One region of the Agrobacterium salinitolerans genome, then DNA from elsewhere that is predicted to be linked to it. Evidence: predicted binding sites of a transcription regulator. Region 1 holds the regulator's gene; each other region holds the start of a gene.

Region 1 (5,717 bases):
AGTTCAACCGTTACATCTGCCATGTCATACTCCTTGGCGCAGCCGTGGCGCCGCTACCGTCCAAAAGTCCGGCTTTCGAAATGTGCTTTTTTCGCTTGTCGCACAGAGACCCGGGAAGAGAAACCGCTTCCGGGGAAAAACGTGCAAATCGTGATGATGGCCCGCCAGCAAAACCGACGAGCCTCTTCGAAGTCCCACAGATGGTAATCTATACGGTCAAGTTCAAGCACCCGGCGTGACGCGTGTCAGGCCGGGCGACTGCTCATCAAATGACGCCCATGCACCATGCGATGATGGACTTCTGCGCGTGGAGGCGGTTTTCCGCCTCGTCGAAGACGACGGATTGCGGACCGTCGATCACGGCATCCGTTACTTCCTCTCCGCGATGGGCCGGCAGGCAATGCATGAACAGCGCATCTTTTTCCGCCTTGGCCATCAGAGCTTCATTGACTTGATAGGGCTGGAAAATGTTGTGGCCGCGCGCCTTGTGTTCCTGGTTCATGGACACCCAGGTATCGGTGACGACACAGTCCGCACCCGCAACGGCCTTGTCAGCGTCGTGGCACAGCATGATCTCGCCGCCATTATTGCGCGCCCAGTTCAGGAACTTGTCATGCGGTTCGGAGCCCATCGGTACGGCCATCGTCATGCGGTAACCGAAACGGGCCGAGCCTTCCACAAAGGAATGCAGGACGTTATTGCCGTCACCTGTCCAGGCAATGGTCTTGCCTTTGACTGGGCCGCGATGTTCTTCGAAGGTCATGATATCCGCCATGATCTGACAGGGGTGCGTGTCATCCGTCAGGGCGTTGATGACCGGTACCGTCGCATGTTCGGCAAGCTCCAGCAGGCGCGAATGATCCGTCGTGCGGATCATGATGGCGTCGACGTAGCGCGACAGCACCTTGGCCGTGTCACCGATCGTTTCGGCGCGACCGAGCTGCATTTCCGTACCAGAGAGGAAAAGCGTCTCGCCGCCGAGCTGGCGCATACCGACATCGAAGGAGACGCGCGTGCGGGTGGACGGCTTTTCGAAGATCATTGCCAGCATCTTGCCAGCTAGCGGCTTTTCCGCCGTTCCGGCCTTGGTGGCGGCCTTGCGTGCGCGGGCATCGTCAAGAATTGCCCGCAGATCCTGCGAGCTGACGGCCGACAGGTCGAGAAAATGTTTAGGTGAAGCCATTTCAAACTGTCCCATGCTCGCGAGCCTCGGGGAAGAGGCCCGCTATTTATTGTTTCCTCAGGCGATCTTTGCCTGTTTCACTGTCAGTGAAGCGGCGGCCGCTTCCACGCGCGCCAAGCCCTCGCGGGCCTCTTCCGCCGTGGTGACGAGCGGCGGCAAAAGACGGATGACGTTGTCGCCCGCCGGCACACCCAGCAGATGCTCGGCGCGCATGGCCTGCAACAGCTCACCCGAGGGAACCTTCGCCTTGATGCCGAGAAGCAGGCCTTCGCCGCGAATCTCCTCGATGACATCGGGATAACGATCTTTCAGCGAAGCAAGGCCCTGACGGAAAACCAGCGCGACATCACGAACCTTTTCCAGGAAGCCCTCGGAGAGGACGACATCAAGTACGGCGTTACCAACAGCCATGGCCAGCGGGTTGCCGCCATAGGTGGTGCCATGCACGCCTGCCGTCATGCCGGAAGCGGCATCCGCCGTCGCAAGGCAGGCGCCGAGCGGGAAGCCGCCGCCGATACCCTTGGCAACCGCCATAATATCCGGCGCAACACCTGTCTGCTCATAGGCAAAGAGCTTGCCCGTGCGGCCGACACCAGTCTGGACCTCGTCGAAAATCAGCAGCATGCCATGCTCATCGCAGAGCGACCGCAGCAGCTGCAGGAATTCCTTGGCTGGTGCGCGAATACCCCCCTCACCCTGAATGGGTTCGATCAGCAGCGCGGCCGTCTCGTCCGTGATAGCGGCTTTCAGCGCATCAACGTCACCGAAGGGCACCTGGTCGAAACCCTCGACCTTGGGACCGAAACCTTCGAGATATTTCTGCTGGCCGCCGGCGGCGATCGTCGCGAGCGTGCGGCCGTGGAAGGCGCCTTCGAAGGTGACGATGCGGAACTTTTCCGGATGCCCCTTGGAATAATGATAACGGCGCGCCGTCTTGATCGCGCATTCCAGCGCTTCCGCGCCGGAATTGGTGAAGAAGACCTTGTCTGCGAATGTCGCTTCCGTCAGGCGCTTTGCAAGCTTTTCCTGGCCCGGCACTTCATAAAGGTTAGAGACGTGCCAGACCTTCTCGGCCTGGGTCTTGATCGCCTCCACGAGGTGCGGGTGGGCGTGACCCAGTGAATTGACCGCAACGCCGGCCGCAAAATCCAGATATCGTTCGCCGCTTTCCGTGAACAGCCAGACGCCCTCGCCTCGCTCGAAGCGCAGGGGGGCTCTTGCAAACGTATCGAACAATGGCGCGGCGGCTTCGGCCATGGCTGTATCACTCCTTGCGCGGTTGCGCTGTCAGACAGTTGTCAATAGGCTTTCGGGGTTATCCCTCGCCTGAAAATCAAAAATGCCGCCTCGCGGCGGCAGGGGCACTATTGTCACTTCGCCTGCCGATGTCAACAAAAGTCCGCGTTTCTCGGGCGTCTCAAGCCCTAGTAGGTGGCGGTGGATGAGGCCCAAGGTGTTGCCTTTCAGACTCAACTCGCCAGCAAGTTGGGGAAAACCGGAAAATCGATTCGAGATGATTCCCACGACTCTTGCCACGGAGTCTGCGTGGCACTAGGTTAATCGCTAATTACTAGACTGCATTGCGGCGGAACTAGTCACCGAAAATCAGGCAGAAACCACGCTCGCGGCACGCCCGCGAGGCGGAGATGGATTCTGCCGACATTATACGCGACGAGCGGAGAAGCGGCATGAACTGGACAGACGAACGGGTCGAAAAACTCAAGAAATTGTGGTCCGAGGGACTTAGCGCCAGCCAGATAGCAGCGCAGCTGGGCGGTGTCAGCCGTAATGCCGTCATCGGCAAGGTCCACCGTCTCAACCTGCCGGGTCGCGTCAAGGCCGGCGGCCCGGTCACTTCGGCGCGTTCCGCGCCCAAGCGCGCCGCCGCTCCTGCCCCGCGCGCGACGAATTTCGCGGGCCGTGTCGGCACAGCGCCTGCTCGGGTTCTGACCCGTTCCAACGCAGCAACGGCTCTTCAGGAAGAGATCGGCATCGAGACCGCGGAAGTCCTCGATTACGTTCCTTCCAGAAACGTCGTCACCCCGATTTCCCGTCGCCTGACGTTGACGGAACTGACGGAGCGCACCTGCAAGTGGCCGGTCGGCGATCCCTTGAAAGACGATTTCCATTTCTGCGGTTGTGAAGCGCTGGAATCGTCACCCTATTGCAAGTTCCATGCGAAACTCGCCTACCAGCCGGTAAGCGAACGTCGCAAAGCTTGAGTGTTGCGGCACGCATTCGACACTCAAAAACTACGGGCCTTCGGGCCCGTTTTTTTATGGCAAAACTCAAGGCGGTCCCGGAATGGGCGCACGCTGTTTGAGAGGCGCTCCCAATTCCTCTTCTTCCGCCTTCTGCGGATGTAAAATCGCGACACGCCCTTGCGGCAAATACTTTGAGTTCGTCGGCGACGTGCCGCGCCATCCCTCCTGTCTGGTTTCACCGCGCAATCCGACTCTCAGCAGACCGTCTGTCGCCTTCAAAAACAACAAGGACACGCGTTGGGGAAGGTTCGAATTCAGAAGGCCCGCCACCATCCCGGCTGCGGGCCTTCTGAATTTTGGGAATTTTTCCCGAGTGAAACCATCGGTTTCGGTTTCCTCAGGCTTCCATTGAATATCCGGCGCCGCGCACGGTGCGGATGACATCTTGCATATGCGAAAAATTGAGCGCCTTGCGCAGACGTCCGACATGCACGTCGACGGTGCGTTCGTCCACATAGATATCGTGACCCCAGACGCCATCCAGCAATTGTGAGCGGGAAAACACCCGGCCGGGAGAGGTCATCAGGAATTCCAGCAGGCGGAACTCCGTTGGGCCGAGGCGCACTTCGCGGCTCTTGCGGTGAACGCGATGGGTCTCGCGATCCAGTTCGATATCGCCGCATTTCAGCACCGAAGACAGAACCTCGGGGCGAGCCCGGCGCAGCATGGCCTTGACCCGGGCCATGAGTTCCGGTGTCGAGAACGGCTTGACGACATAATCGTCGGCGCCGGTGGCGAGGCCGCGAACCCTTTCGCTTTCCTCACCGCGCGCCGTCAGCATGATGATGGGCAGGCGTTCGGTTTCCGGCCGCATTCTGAGCCGACGGCACAGTTCGATACCGGAAACGCCGGGAAGCATCCAATCCAGGATAAGAAGGTCTGGAATACGTTCCTGCAGCCGAATTTCGGCCTCGTCTCCACGGGGTATCGTGTCGACGTCATATCCCTCAGCCTCGAGATTGTAACGAAGCAGCACGCTCAGCGCTTCCTCATCTTCCACAACTGCAATCTTGGGCACCATATACTAACTCCGCAAGCCGCTGCCTGTCTGTTACTCGGTCACCGAACCGAGCGTGTTGGAACTGTCATCCTTAGGACGCTCGCCTTCCGGCTGGCTGCCGGTGGTCATGTAATAGATCGTCTCGGCGATATTGGTGGCGTGGTCGCCGATACGCTCGATGTTCTTGGCGCAGAACAGAAGATGCGTGCAGGTAGTGATGTTGCGCGGATCTTCCATCATGTAGGTCAAAAGCTCACGGAAGAGCGACGTGTACATGGCGTCGATTTCCTCGTCGCGCTCGCGGATGGCATTTGCCTTCTCCGCCGAACGTGTCGAATAGACGTCGAGGACTTCCTTGAGCTGTACCAGCGCCAGTTCCGAGAGGTGTTCGATGCCACGGGCGAGCTTGCGCGGCACGCCGGTGCCGGCAACCGCGATGACACGCTTGGCAGTATTCTTACCGAGGTCGCCAACGCGTTCGAGGTCCGCTGCAATACGTAGCGTGCCGATGATCTCGCGAAGGTCTGCAGCCATCGGCTGGCGCCTGGCGATGGTGACGATGGCCTTGTCGCCGATCTCACGCTCGGAATGATCGAGGATCGCGTCGTCGGAAATGACCTTCTGGGCGAGTGCGGCGTCGGAGTTGACGAGCGCACGCACGGCATCGGCGCACATCTGTTCCGCCAGACCGCCCATTTCGGCGATACGGCGCGTCAGGAATTTCAGTTCGTCGTCATATGCCGACAGAATATGCGAATGGGTCGTTGTCTGTGTCATGGTCTAGTCCTCCGGCTTGGCCTGCATGCGCGTGCCCGGAAGCGGGCACGGCAGAGGCACCAGTCTTGTTCGGTTTCGATAAAGCGCCGGCCGGGATCAGCCGAAGCGGCCCATGATGTAATCCTGCGTGCGCTGGTCGTCCGGATTGGTGAACATCTTGTCGGTTTCGTTTTCCTCGACAAGGTGACCAAGGTGGAACATGGCCGTGCGCTGGGAAACACGCGCCGCCTGCTGCATGGAGTGCGTGACGATGACGATGGTGTAATTGGTGCGCAGCTCGTGGATCAGTTCCTCGACCTTTGCGGTCGCGATAGGGTCGAGCGCCGAGCAGGGTTCGTCCATCAGGATCACTTCCGGGCTGACGGCAACCGCGCGGGCGATACACAGGCGCTGTTGCTGACCGCCGGAAAGACCCGTGCCGGATTCCTGCAGGCGATCCTTCACTTCGTTCCAGAGGCCGGCCTTCTGCAGGCTCTGCTCGACGATCTGGTCC
Region 2 (5,717 bases), 240 kb from region 1:
CGTCGTCGTCACCCATGATCTCGCGGTGGCGCGACTTCTCTCTCACCGCATGATGGTGATGAAGGGCGGCGACGTCATCGAACATGGCCTCACCGACCGGGTGCTGGACGATCCGCGCGAGCCCTACACGCAATTGCTTGTTTCCTCCATCTTGCAGGTTTGATGCCATGACGACGCCTCTCATCGTTTCGGAAGTCTTCAAAAGCTTCACCATGCATCTTCGCGACGGTATCGAGCTGCCAGTCGTTCGCGATGTCAATTTCTCCGTCTCTAGCGGCGAATGCGTCGTGCTCGGCGGCCCTTCGGGCATCGGCAAAAGCTCGATCCTGAAAATGCTCTATGGCAACTACGCCATCGACAGCGGACAGATTCTCGTTCGTCATGAGGGCCAGGTCGTCGATATCGGCAATGCCTCGCCGCGCACGATCCTCGATATCCGCCACCGCACGATTGGTTATGTCAGCCAGTTCCTGCGCACCGTGCCGCGCGTTCCAGCGATAGACGTCGTCGCCGAGCCGCTTTTTGCCCGCAAGGTTGCGGTCGAGGAGGCGCGAGAGCAGGCAGCGGCGCTGCTTTCGAAGCTCAACCTGCCGAAGGAATTATGGTCGCTGCCGCCGGCAACCTTTTCCGGCGGTGAGCAGCAGCGTGTGAATATCGCACGCGGTTTCATCACCGATCACGCCATCCTGCTTCTCGACGAACCCACCGCCTCACTGGATGCCGCCAATCGGCGGGTCGTCGTTGAGATGATCGCCGAAAAGAAGCGCAAGGGGACCGCCTTGCTTGGCATTTTCCATGACGAAGAAGTGCGCGAAGCCGTGGCCGACCGCATTCTCGACGTTTCGCGATTCTCGCCCCGGAAGGCAGCGGCATGAGCGTCAAGGTCGGTCTCGAACCCGTCATCCACGAAAGTGCCCGCGTCACCAATTCCTCGATCGGCCGCTATACCGAAATTTCGGAGCGCTGCCGCCTTGAGGAGGTCGAGATGGGCGATTACTCCTATGTCATGCAGGATGGCGCGATCTAGTGCGCCACCATCGGCAAATTCGTCAACATCGCCGCTTCCGTCCGCATCAACGCCACCAATCATCCGATGCAGCGGGCGACATTGCACCATTTCACCTATCGCGCCCGCAGCTACTGGGACGACGCCGAAGATGAAACGGATTTCTTCGCCGCCCGGCGTGCCAAACGGGTGGTGATCGGCCACGATGTCTGGATCGGCCACGGTGCGACCATCCTGCCCGGCGTCACGGTGGGGAACGGTGCAGTCGTCGGGGCCGGGGCGGTCGTTTCCAAAGATGTTGCGCCCTACACCATCGTCGGCGGCGTGCCCGCCCGGCTGATCCGCGAGCGTTTTACCGCGGAGCTTGGCAAGCGCATGGATGAACTGAATTGGTGGGATTGGGACCATGCGAGGCTGCGCAGCGCGCTGGATGATTTCCGCACACTCGCCGCCGAGGATTTCGTGGCGAAATATGGCGGGTAAACTCCCGCCTATACCGAAGCAATTGCAGTCCCGGGGTCATGTCCCGGGATTTCTGTTTGTCGGCTCCCGATATGCCACGCGGGATTTCCACCGCATGACAAGCCAGAAGAAAGGTTTGTCGGCGAACCCACGGGTGTCGTATCTGCGAATTATGTAATATTTTCTTCATCAAACTGACACTCACGCTTCACGCACCGCTGTTACGTCGAACCCCGTCAAAAGAAGATTGGACGGGGAAATGAGCTTTCACCTGAAGCAAGTCACGCGCCGTTTCGGCAACCACACTGCGGTCGATTCCGTAAATGTCGAGATACCGCAGGGTCAGATGGTCGGCGTGATAGGGCGCTCGGGTGCGGGAAAATCGACGCTGCTGCGCATGATCAACCGTCTCATCGATCCCTCCTCCGGTTCCATTCATTTCAACGACACGGAAGTCTCGTCATTGAAGGGTGCGGCGCTCCGCAACTGGCAGCGCGACTGCGCCATGATCTTCCAGCAGTTCAATCTGGTGCCCCGCCTCGATGTGCTCACCAACGTCATGCTCGGCCGCCTCAACCACCGTTCAACGGCGCTCAGCCTTTTTAACATCTTCACCCATGAGGAGCGGCTGATGGCTATCGCCGCGCTCGAGCGGCTCGGCATCGAACATGTGGCCATGCAGGCGGCAGGCACGCTTTCCGGCGGCCAGCAGCAGCGCGTCGCCATTGCGCGTGCGTTGATGCAGTCTCCAAAGATGGTCCTGGCCGATGAACCGATCGCCTCCCTCGACCCCCTCAATGCCAAGATCGTGATGGACGCGCTGCGCGACATCAACGAGCGCGAAGGCATCACCGTCATCACCAACCTTCACACGCTGGATACGGCGCGCAATTATTGCGAACGCATCATCGGCATGTCGCAGGGCCGCGTCGTCTTCGATGGAACGCCCGCCGAGCTCACTGCTGCCGCCGTCACCGAAATCTACGGAACCGATTCGCAAGGCTCCGGCATCGACGAGACCATGACCTCGACCAGCATCAATATTCCCGGCGCGCAGCTTGCCGCGCGTCCGGTGCAGCAATCTGCCGGTCCCGAACCGCTCGCTCTCGCCGGGCTCTGAGGAACCGCTCAGCATCGTTTGCGCCCGCGTCAAGGGCCAATATTTCACAACAAACTCCGGCTCGCCGGGAAACAGGAGAAAGTCCATGTTGAAGAAAGTCCTTCTTTCGGCAGTCGCCCTTGGCGTTCTGGCCGGTTCCGCCATGGCTCAGGACGTCAAGGTTCTGCGCATCGGTCTCGACGGCTCCGAAAACGAAGCCGACCAAATCCGCAACACCAAGTGCGTTGCCGATGGCCTCAAGGCTGCAACCGGCGTTTCCGAAGTTCAGGTTTTCCCGTCGCCGGACTATAACGGCGTTATCCAGGGCCTGCTCGGCGGCACCATCGACATCGCTTCCATGGGCGCATCCTCCTACGCCAAGATCGCTCTGGCCGACCCGAAGGCTGTCGACCCGATCCTGACCACGGCCGGCGCTGACGGTTCGACCGGTTATTACACGATCATGGTTGCCCGTAAGGACAGCGGCATCAAGACGCTGGCAGACGCCAAGGGCAAGAAGATCGGCTTCGCCGACCCGGACTCCACCTCCGGCTTCCTCGTTCCGAACGTGGCCATCCCGAAGGAAACCGGTGTTCCGGTCAAGGAATACTTCTCCGAAACCGGCTTCGGCGGCGGCCATGAGAACCTCGTTCTCGCCGTTCTCGACAAGAAGTTCGACGTTGGCACCACCTTCGGTTCGGGCGTTGGCAAGTGGGAAGAAGGCTACACCGCCGGCAATCTCTACCAGATGGTCAAGAAGGGCAACCTCGACATGGACGATATCGTCGAAGTCTGGAAGTCGCCGCTGATCCCGAACGGTCCGCTGATGGTTACGAACAAGCTCGGCGACGCGATGAAGCAGAAGGTCGAAGACTTCTTCATGGAACTGCCGAAGAAGGATCTCGCATGCTTCCAGGGCTTCACCCAGGGCAAGAACACCGCCTACATCAAGGTCGATCCGTCCTTCTACCAGACGATCATCGACGCCCGTAAGTCCGTTATCGGCGGCTGATCCTGCGATCATATCCGGAAGCGGCGGTGCCCCACGGCGCCGCCGCTTTTGCCAATAAAGGAAAAGCGGCATGGCGACCACACTGCACAATGGTACCCTCTCACCCGAGGGGTTGAGCGCATCGTCCAGGACGGTCATGCGCCATTATCAACAGCAGCTTGCGACACGACGAATCTATACCGTCATTTCGCTCGTGATCTTTCTCGTCATCCTCGCCGCCTCCCTGAATTTCGCCAATGCGGCCAATTCAGGCAAGTTTTTCGAGCGCCTGCCCTATTTCTTCGATTTCATGAAGACCTTCGTGCCTGACAGTCCGCTGGAAATCTTCCGGGCGATGTTCGACCTGCCGTCGCCCTATGCGGATGGTTCGCTGAAATATAACTACGTCGCGGATCGCGTTTACATCACCGATGGTTTCTACATCCCGCACTTCATCTACCAGCTGATCATCACGCTCAATATTGCGCTGGTCTCGACAATCATCGGCACGAGTTTCGCCTTCGTGCTCTGCTTCTTCGCCTCCACCAATCTCGTCGGCGCCGGGCTCGTGCGCTGGGTGGTTCGCCGGATTATGGAAGTGCTGCGCGCCTTTCCGGAAATCGTCGTCGCCGGGCTGCTGACCGCCATCCTCTCGATCGGACCGATCGCCGCCATCATTGCGATTTCGGTCCATACGATCGGTGCGCTGGGCAAGCTCTTCTTCGAAGTGGTGGAAAATGCCGACATGAAGCCGGATGAAGGCTTGCGTGCCGCCGGTGCCAACTGGCTGGAACGGGTGCGTTTCGCCATCGTGCCGCAGGTTCTGCCCAATTTCGTCTCCTATGCGCTGCTGCGCGCCGAAATCAACGTGCGCGCTTCCACCATCATCGGCGCTGTCGGCGGCGGTGGCATCGGCGAAGTCTTCCGCCTGTCGATCGGTAACGATCACGCGTCAAAGACCTATGCCATCATCATCCTTCTGCTGATCACCATCATTGCCGTCGACCAGTTTTCCAGCTGGCTGCGCCGCAGGCTGATCGGCCAACAATCCTTCGAATTCGGACGGGGAGCGGCCTGATGTCGTCCAGCTTCATTCTCAACACCGCCGACCGCGAAAGGCTGACGGCTGCATATCCCGGCGTATTCAACCGCAGTTTCATGCAACGGTATGGCCTGCTCGTCGGCCTTGTTGCCGTCACCGCCTATCTCATTGGCTGCTTTTTCTTCTTCAATGTCGGACCGGCCTTCATGCAGGGGCGGTGGGATCGCGCTTCGAGCTATATTCAGGACTGGTACTCCTGGCGCGCCCAGCCGCGCCTGCGTTTCGAAGACGGCAAGGTTGAACCGCAATGGTCGAGCCGCGGACAATATCCGGTTGATGCAAAGATCGACTGGCTGCAGCCCCTGCCGGGTGGCGGTTACAGCGTCGTTTATAGGGGTATGGAAAACCGCCTCGACGTGACCCCGACTCAAGTGGATGTCTATATCGACGGCAGGAACTATCCAATTGTCATCAACGACGACGGGGCTGTCGCACCACAGGGGATACCCGACGAAATCCAGCAGGACGGCAAGAAGGTTCTCGTGCATTACGGTTTTGCCGGTCAGGCGGAAATCCGTACCAGCCAGGTCTATGTGCAGCGCCGTTTCCTTGGATGGGCGAATTTCCTGTTCGACACCAAATCGGAATTCTGGGGCAAGGGTTATGGTGAGCTTGCCGCCCTTGCGCTCTGGGGAGAGCGGCTCGATCCCGCACGCTCCAATATCGGACATATGGTCGATGATTTCCTCGACAACAGCGTCTGGCAGCATGCCGATATTCTGTCCAAGCTGATGCAGACGCTGGTCATGGCCTTTGTGGGCACGCTGTTCGGCACGCTCGTCGCCCTGCCGCTCGCCTTCATCGCCGCCCGCAACATCACCGCCAACAGGGCAGCAAACTGGGGCATGAAGCGTCTGTTCGACTTCCTGCGTTCCATCGACATGCTGATCTGGGCGCTGTTCTTCACCCGCAGCTTCGGTCCCGGACCGATCCCCGGCATTGCCGCGATCTTCTTCACCGATACCGGAGCGCTCGGCAAGGTCTATGCCGAGGCACTGGAAAATGTCGACGACAAGCAGCGCGAGGGCGTCAAGTCGGTCGGCGCATCCCCGATTGC
Region 3 (5,717 bases), on a different contig from region 1:
TGATGGACGAAACGAGCACCACCGAAACCGTCGCCGCCGCAGAACTGCGCCAGTTCATCGAGCGCGTCGAGCGCCTCGAAGAAGAAAAGGCTGCCATTCAGGGTGATATCAAGGACGTTATGGGCGAGGCTAAAGGTCGTGGCTACGATACGAAGGCGATCCGCACCATCATCCGCCTGCGCAAGAAGGACGCCAATGAGCGTATCGAGGAAGAAACGATTCTTCAGACCTATATGGCCGCGCTCGGCATGGAATGATCGACTGGAAACGCCTCAATGAAAGATCGCCGCTTTTGCGGCGATTTTTTTGCGCACCTTGCGAATTCAGCCGCGCGTGCCGGCGAGCTTCTCCGAAAGGTCGATTGCCTCCTTGCGGGCATCCTTGTCCGCGGGGTAGAGCGCCAGATAACGCTCCCAGGCCTTCAGCGCCAGCTCCTCTCGGCCCGAAGCTTCGAGGATGTTTGCTAGGCTTGCCAGCGCCGGGAAATAGCGCGGTTCCCTTTCCAGGGTCAGGTTGATATCCGCCATTGCCTTGCGAGTGTCGCCATCGGCAAAATGCACCATGGCGCGGCGATAGGGCGCCTGCACATAGTCCGGATCGAGCAGAATGACCTGGTCGAGAAAATCGTAAGCGGCGGCGTTGCGTTTCTCGTCGGCGGCTTCGCCTGCCCATTGCATGAGCAGATTGATCGTTGCGCTGCCGGAATCATTCCATTCGGAGGCGATCTGATTGGCGATGCTGCGCGCCTTGACCGCATTCCGTTCTTTTTTCAGCGATGCAAAAAGAGTATCGATGGTCTTGGCCGGTGAGGACGCGGACTCCACAACGGCAGGCGGCTTTCCGTCCGTCGCATGAGCAACCGCAGCCATTCCCGGAAACGGGAGGCTTGAAAACAGGAAGCCCTGAGCGAGAATGAATGCTGTGCAAAAACGATTTGGGCGCATGGGGTTAAGCTTAACCCGGCTGCGCCCAATATCAAATGCAAACTTCTGCACTGTCAACAAAGTGATCCGCGAAACATCGCGAACCGCAGTTGCGATCAATCAGCCCTGACGAGCCTTGAAGCGCGGGTTCTGCTTGTTGATGATGTAGACGCGGCCCTTGCGGCGAACCAGGCGGTTATCGCGATGACGGGCCTTAAGCGCTTTAAGCGAATTCTTGATCTTCATTTTACTGGTCCGCAGTTTTGCACGGATTTTGCCGTGCTATTCAAACAATCAAAAGCGCGCAACGGGGCGCGCTCTTTTCGGTTGGCAGGCAGATACCTGTTTGAGCCCTGCCTGTCAACACTTGCCCGTGTCTTTGCCTTAAAAGACTAGGCTTTTCCTGTGTGCAGAAGCTGCGTCACATGGCCCATCTTGCGGCCCGGCCGTGCTTCCGTCTTGCCGTAGAGATGCACGAGACAGTCTCTTTTCGCCAACCATGCCGGAACATCATCGATGTCTTCGCCGATCAAATTGGTCATAACGCAATCTGAATGGCGATCCGTGCTGCCGGGCGCGAGGCCCGATACGGCCCGGATATGCTGCTCGAACTGCGAGATCACGCAGGCGGCCTCCGTCCAGTGGCCGGTATTGTGGACACGCGGCGCCATTTCATTGGCGACCAACGAACCATCCGGCAGGACGAAGAATTCGATGCCGATGACGCCGACATAATCGAGCGCCGCCAGAAGCTTTTCCGCCGATTGTACGGCAACTGCCCTGGCGGCATTGGAGAGCGCTGCCGGAACGGTTGAAGTGTGTAGAATGCCGTCCAGATGGACATTCTCGGCGGGATCGTAACAGGTGACGGTCCCATCCAGGAAACGGGCGGCAATGATCGAAATTTCCCGCTCGAAGGAAATGAAGCTCTCGAGGATCAGCGGCACGCCGCCGAGCGCCGCAAAGGCGCCTGCGAGGTCTTCGCCACCCCGGAAGAGACGCTGGCCCTTGCCGTCATAACCCATGCGGCGGGTTTTCAGCACGCCCTTGCCGCCGAAGGTGGCCAATGCGGCCTCCAGCTCTTCCTGGCTGTCCACCGCGCGGAAATCGGCGGTCGGGATGCCGCAGCCGTTGAGGAAGCGTTTTTCCGTCAACCGGTCTTGTGAGGCGCTGAGTGCTTTCGGAGGTGGATAGACGGGAACGGAGAGGCTGAGCTTTTCGGCCGCCGCGACAGGCACGTTCTCGAATTCGTAGGTCACGACATCACAGCGGCTTGCGAGTTCCGCAAGCGCCTTTTCGTCGTCATACTCCGCGACGATCTGGTCGTTGCAGGCTTGCGCTGCCGGACAATCCGCCTGCGGTTCAAGCACGATGGTGCGGTGGTTGAGGCGCGCAGCGGCCATAGCCAGCATACGCCCGAGCTGCCCGCCGCCGATAATGCCGATGGTCAGGTTACTGGTCTTTGCAATCGTTCCTGTCGTCACTGGGCGCTGTCCATGGGGTATTCCGCGACAGCCGCAGACTGGCGTGCGCGCCAGGCGTCCAGCCGGTCGGCGAGGTCCTCATCGCCAAGCGCCAGAACCGCAGCGGCAAGAAGGGCGGCATTGATCGCGCCGGCCTTGCCGATTGCGAGCGTTCCGACGGGAATACCGGCCGGCATCTGCACGATGGAATAAAGGCTGTCCTGCCCGGACATGGTCTTGGACTGTACCGGAACACCGAAGACCGGCAGCGGCGTCATCGAGGCCGTCATGCCTGGAAGATGGGCGGCGCCGCCTGCACCAGCTATGATGACCTTGAAGCCTTCGTCCTTCGCACCATTGGCAAAATCATAAAGCCGGTCCGGCGTGCGGTGGGCGGAAATGATGCGGGCTTCATATTCGATGTCGAGCGCATCCAGCGTATCGGCGGCGTTCTTCATGGTCTCCCAGTCAGACTGGCTGCCCATGATGATGGCGACGGGGGGCGTTTCTGCTGTCACGTAATGTCTCCGGGCTCAGGCGATGATATCGGGAATGACCTGATCTTCAAGCTGGGTCATCTTGTCCTTGACGGCCAGCTTCTTTTTTTTCATGCGCTGTATTCTCAGCGCATCGCAGCTCGTCTGGATCATCGCGTTGATCGCCGCGTCGTAATCCTCATGCTCCTGGCGCAGCCGCGCCAGCGTGAGCCTGATGTCCGCCTGGTCCTGATCGGGCATCTGTTCATCCCCATTTTATGCCGCCGGATCGGCTCCGGCGCGTATGTGATCGTTCACGAGGCTCTATCATCAAATCGCGGTAACGGGAAGTTATCCCTTGCGACCAAATTGCCCACTTATTGCCTTCATTTCGCCTTCGACAAGCGGCGCGATCCGTGTCACATTGCCGTCGTAAACCTGAAACTCCAGCGATGGAGAGCTGGAGGTAGGTTCAAAAAGGAAGGACGTGCCGCATGACCATTCAGGCTCATATTGCATCGCTCGAAAAGAAACACGGTGCTCTGGAGGAGGAGCTCGAAAGTATTCTTGCTTCCCCGTCGTCTGACGACAAAGAGATCGCGGACCTTAAACGTCGAAAACTGCGCCTGAAGGATGAACTGCAGAGGCTCAAGGCCTCGACGAGACATTAATTTATGCCAGGCCGCGGCTCTCGATGAATGAAGGGCCACGGTCTGAGCGTTTCAAGCTCTGGCGGCGAAAACCTGCTGCCAGAGCTTTTTATTGCCGAATCTAGAGCGGCAGTCCGTCCCACAGCAGTTTAAGCGCCGCAATCAGCGCCATGGCGTACATGAGCGGGTAAAACACCGCGGGTTTCAGATATTTCACCACCTTGGCGCCGGCAAGCGTCGCCAGCATCGCCACCGGCAACAGGCTTGCCGATGTCTTGAGGTTGGTGGCGTCCAGTGCGCCTAGCGCGAAATAGGGAATGAGCTTGATCGCGTTCATGATGGCGAAGAACCGCACGCTCATGCCGGTATAGATCTTTGGATCGAGCTTCAGCGGCAGAACGTAGATCTGGAAGGGCGGGCCGCCCGCATGGGCCACGAAACTGGCATAACCGGACAGACCGGACCAGAGGGTCGCAGCCGCCGGTCTTTGTGGCTTGGCCGGGATTTCCCGGCCCTTGCGGCTTTTGAAGCTTTCATAGAAATAACGCAGCACGAACAGGATCGTGACCGAGGCGACAACAAGGCGCATGGCGTCTGCGGAAACGAGGCTTGAGGTCGCCCAGCCCAGCGCGATGCCGGCAATAGCCCCCGGCAGCATGATGAGGAGCGTTTCCCGGTGGTTGTAGTGCCGCCAGGCGAAAAGCGCCACGATATCCATGACGATCAGGATCGGCAGAAAGATGGCCGCCGCCTGCACCGGCGATACGGCAAGCGCCATCAAAGGAACGCCCATCAGCGCCAGCGCGCCGCCCAGCCCTCCCTTGGAAAGGCCGACGAGAACGACTGCGGGAATGGCGACGAGATAAAAATGAAAATCGGTGAGCATGGATGGACGGTTGATCCTTTCGCCGGTCCGGTTTATCGGATTTGTCATATGAAAACGAGTGCAGATTGCGCAGCAAGCGTCTTCTGTCTGAAATGGACGAATCGATGACCCTAGTTGAAGACCGTTGCCGCCTTGTCCTGATCGTTCCGCAATCGGACGACGCGCAAAAGCAGGCTAAAGAGGTGGAAAACGCATTGCGGGGCGGTGATGTCGCTTCCGTTATCATTCCGCAATATGGTCTGGATGACGCCGCTTTCCAGAAACGCGCCGAACTGATCGTGCCCGTCGTCCAGAAGGCAGGTGCGGCGGCGCTCATCGCCGGTGACAGCCGCATTGCCGGCCGCGTGAAGGCGGATGGCCTGCATGTGGTCGGTAATGGCGAGGCGCTTGCGGAGGCCGTGGAAAAATTCACGCCGAAGCTCATCGTCGGCGGCGGCAATGCGGACGACCGTCATAAGGCGCTGGAGCAGGGCGAGGCCAATCCGGATTACATGTTTTTTGGAAAGCTCGAAGGCGACATCAAGCCGGAAGCGCATCCCAAAAACCTGGCGCTCGGCGAATGGTGGGCCTCGATGATCGAAATCCCGGCCATCGTCATGGGTGGCGCCGATGTGTCCTCGGTTGTTGCCGTGGCCGAAACCGGGGTGGAGTTCGTGGCCATGCGCAGCGGCGTTTTTGAAAATGCCGGCGGCGCCGCCCAGGCCGTTTCTGAAATCAACGCCCTGCTTGACGAAAAAGCGCCACGGTTTGGCGGTTGATACAGGCGATGATCATGCGCTCGGTTCACCTCTGCCTTTCCGTTTCACTGCTGGCGCTCGCTTTCGGCGCGCCGGCGGGTGTTGCGTTTGCCCAGTCCGGACCGCAGAGCGAAAGCAATGCGCTGTCCCGCCAGCTGGAAAACGAGGCTCAGCCGACCCGTCAGGGCAGGGTGCAATCCGAAGAGCAGAAGGACTTGCAGCCGTCTGCGGGGGTGAACGTCTATCAGCGCATGGGCGCGGAATTGCCGGCGCTGCCGCCTGAAAAAGAATTCAAGGGCCGGGTGGACGAAGCTTACGGGCATTTCCAGCGCGGCGAATATGTGCAGGCGCTCGACAAGGCGCTGAACCGCGCGCAGAACGGTGACGCACCTGCCCAGACGCTGGTGGCGGAAATGATGTCGCGTGGTCTGGGCATCGCCCGTGACGAGAAGACCGCTGCTTTCTGGTACCAGCAGGCGGCTGAGGGTGGCGATCCCGTCGCCATGTTCAAATTCGCGCTGATTCTGATGGAAGGCAAATTCGTCACCCGCGACAAGGCGAAGGCCGACGATTTCATGCGCC

Evidence for each region. The regulator PhoB, encoded in region 1, activates phosphate uptake and scavenging genes when phosphate is short. The targets are predictions, from matches to a motif close to TGTCATNNANCTGTCAT.
Region 2: a site for PhoB is predicted at 1,653-1,669, ahead of phnC (phosphonate ABC transporter ATP-binding protein). Genes of this name have one in related genera too.
Region 3: a site for PhoB is predicted at 3,280-3,296, ahead of O9X91_RS15720 (YdcH family protein). Genes of this name have one in related genera too.

The regions. Positions count from the first base shown of each region.
Region 1 covers NZ_JAPZLN010000001.1:387,914-393,630, forward strand. Annotated here, with positions in the region: gene O9X91_RS01825 (Hsp33 family molecular chaperone) at 1-23, opposite strand, end outside; gene argF (ornithine carbamoyltransferase) at 266-1,183, opposite strand; gene O9X91_RS01835 (aspartate aminotransferase family protein) at 1,241-2,440, opposite strand; gene O9X91_RS01840 (GcrA family cell cycle regulator) at 2,872-3,405, shown strand; gene phoB (phosphate regulon transcriptional regulator PhoB) at 3,785-4,468, opposite strand; gene phoU (phosphate signaling complex protein PhoU) at 4,499-5,224, opposite strand; gene pstB (phosphate ABC transporter ATP-binding protein PstB) at 5,321-5,717, opposite strand, start outside.
Region 2 covers NZ_JAPZLN010000001.1:631,559-637,275, forward strand. Annotated here, with positions in the region: gene phnK (phosphonate C-P lyase system protein PhnK) at 1-163, shown strand, start outside; gene phnL (phosphonate C-P lyase system protein PhnL) at 168-875, shown strand; partial or broken gene O9X91_RS03045 (DapH/DapD/GlmU-related protein) at 872-1,489, shown strand; gene phnC (phosphonate ABC transporter ATP-binding protein) at 1,728-2,588, shown strand; gene phnD (phosphonate ABC transporter substrate-binding protein) at 2,674-3,579, shown strand; gene phnE (phosphonate ABC transporter, permease protein PhnE) at 3,650-4,636, shown strand; gene phnE (phosphonate ABC transporter, permease protein PhnE) at 4,636-5,717, shown strand, end outside.
Region 3 covers NZ_JAPZLN010000004.1:104,456-110,172, reverse strand. Annotated here, with positions in the region: gene O9X91_RS15750 (DUF2312 domain-containing protein) at 1-257, shown strand, start outside; gene O9X91_RS15745 (hypothetical protein) at 324-944, opposite strand; gene ykgO (type B 50S ribosomal protein L36) at 1,044-1,169, opposite strand; gene O9X91_RS15735 (5-(carboxyamino)imidazole ribonucleotide synthase) at 1,316-2,392, opposite strand; gene purE (5-(carboxyamino)imidazole ribonucleotide mutase) at 2,404-2,904, opposite strand; gene O9X91_RS15725 (YdcH family protein) at 2,920-3,123, opposite strand; gene O9X91_RS15720 (YdcH family protein) at 3,357-3,533, shown strand; gene O9X91_RS15715 (sulfite exporter TauE/SafE family protein) at 3,634-4,398, opposite strand; gene O9X91_RS15710 (thiamine phosphate synthase) at 4,503-5,156, shown strand; gene O9X91_RS15705 (tetratricopeptide repeat protein) at 5,165-5,717, shown strand, end outside.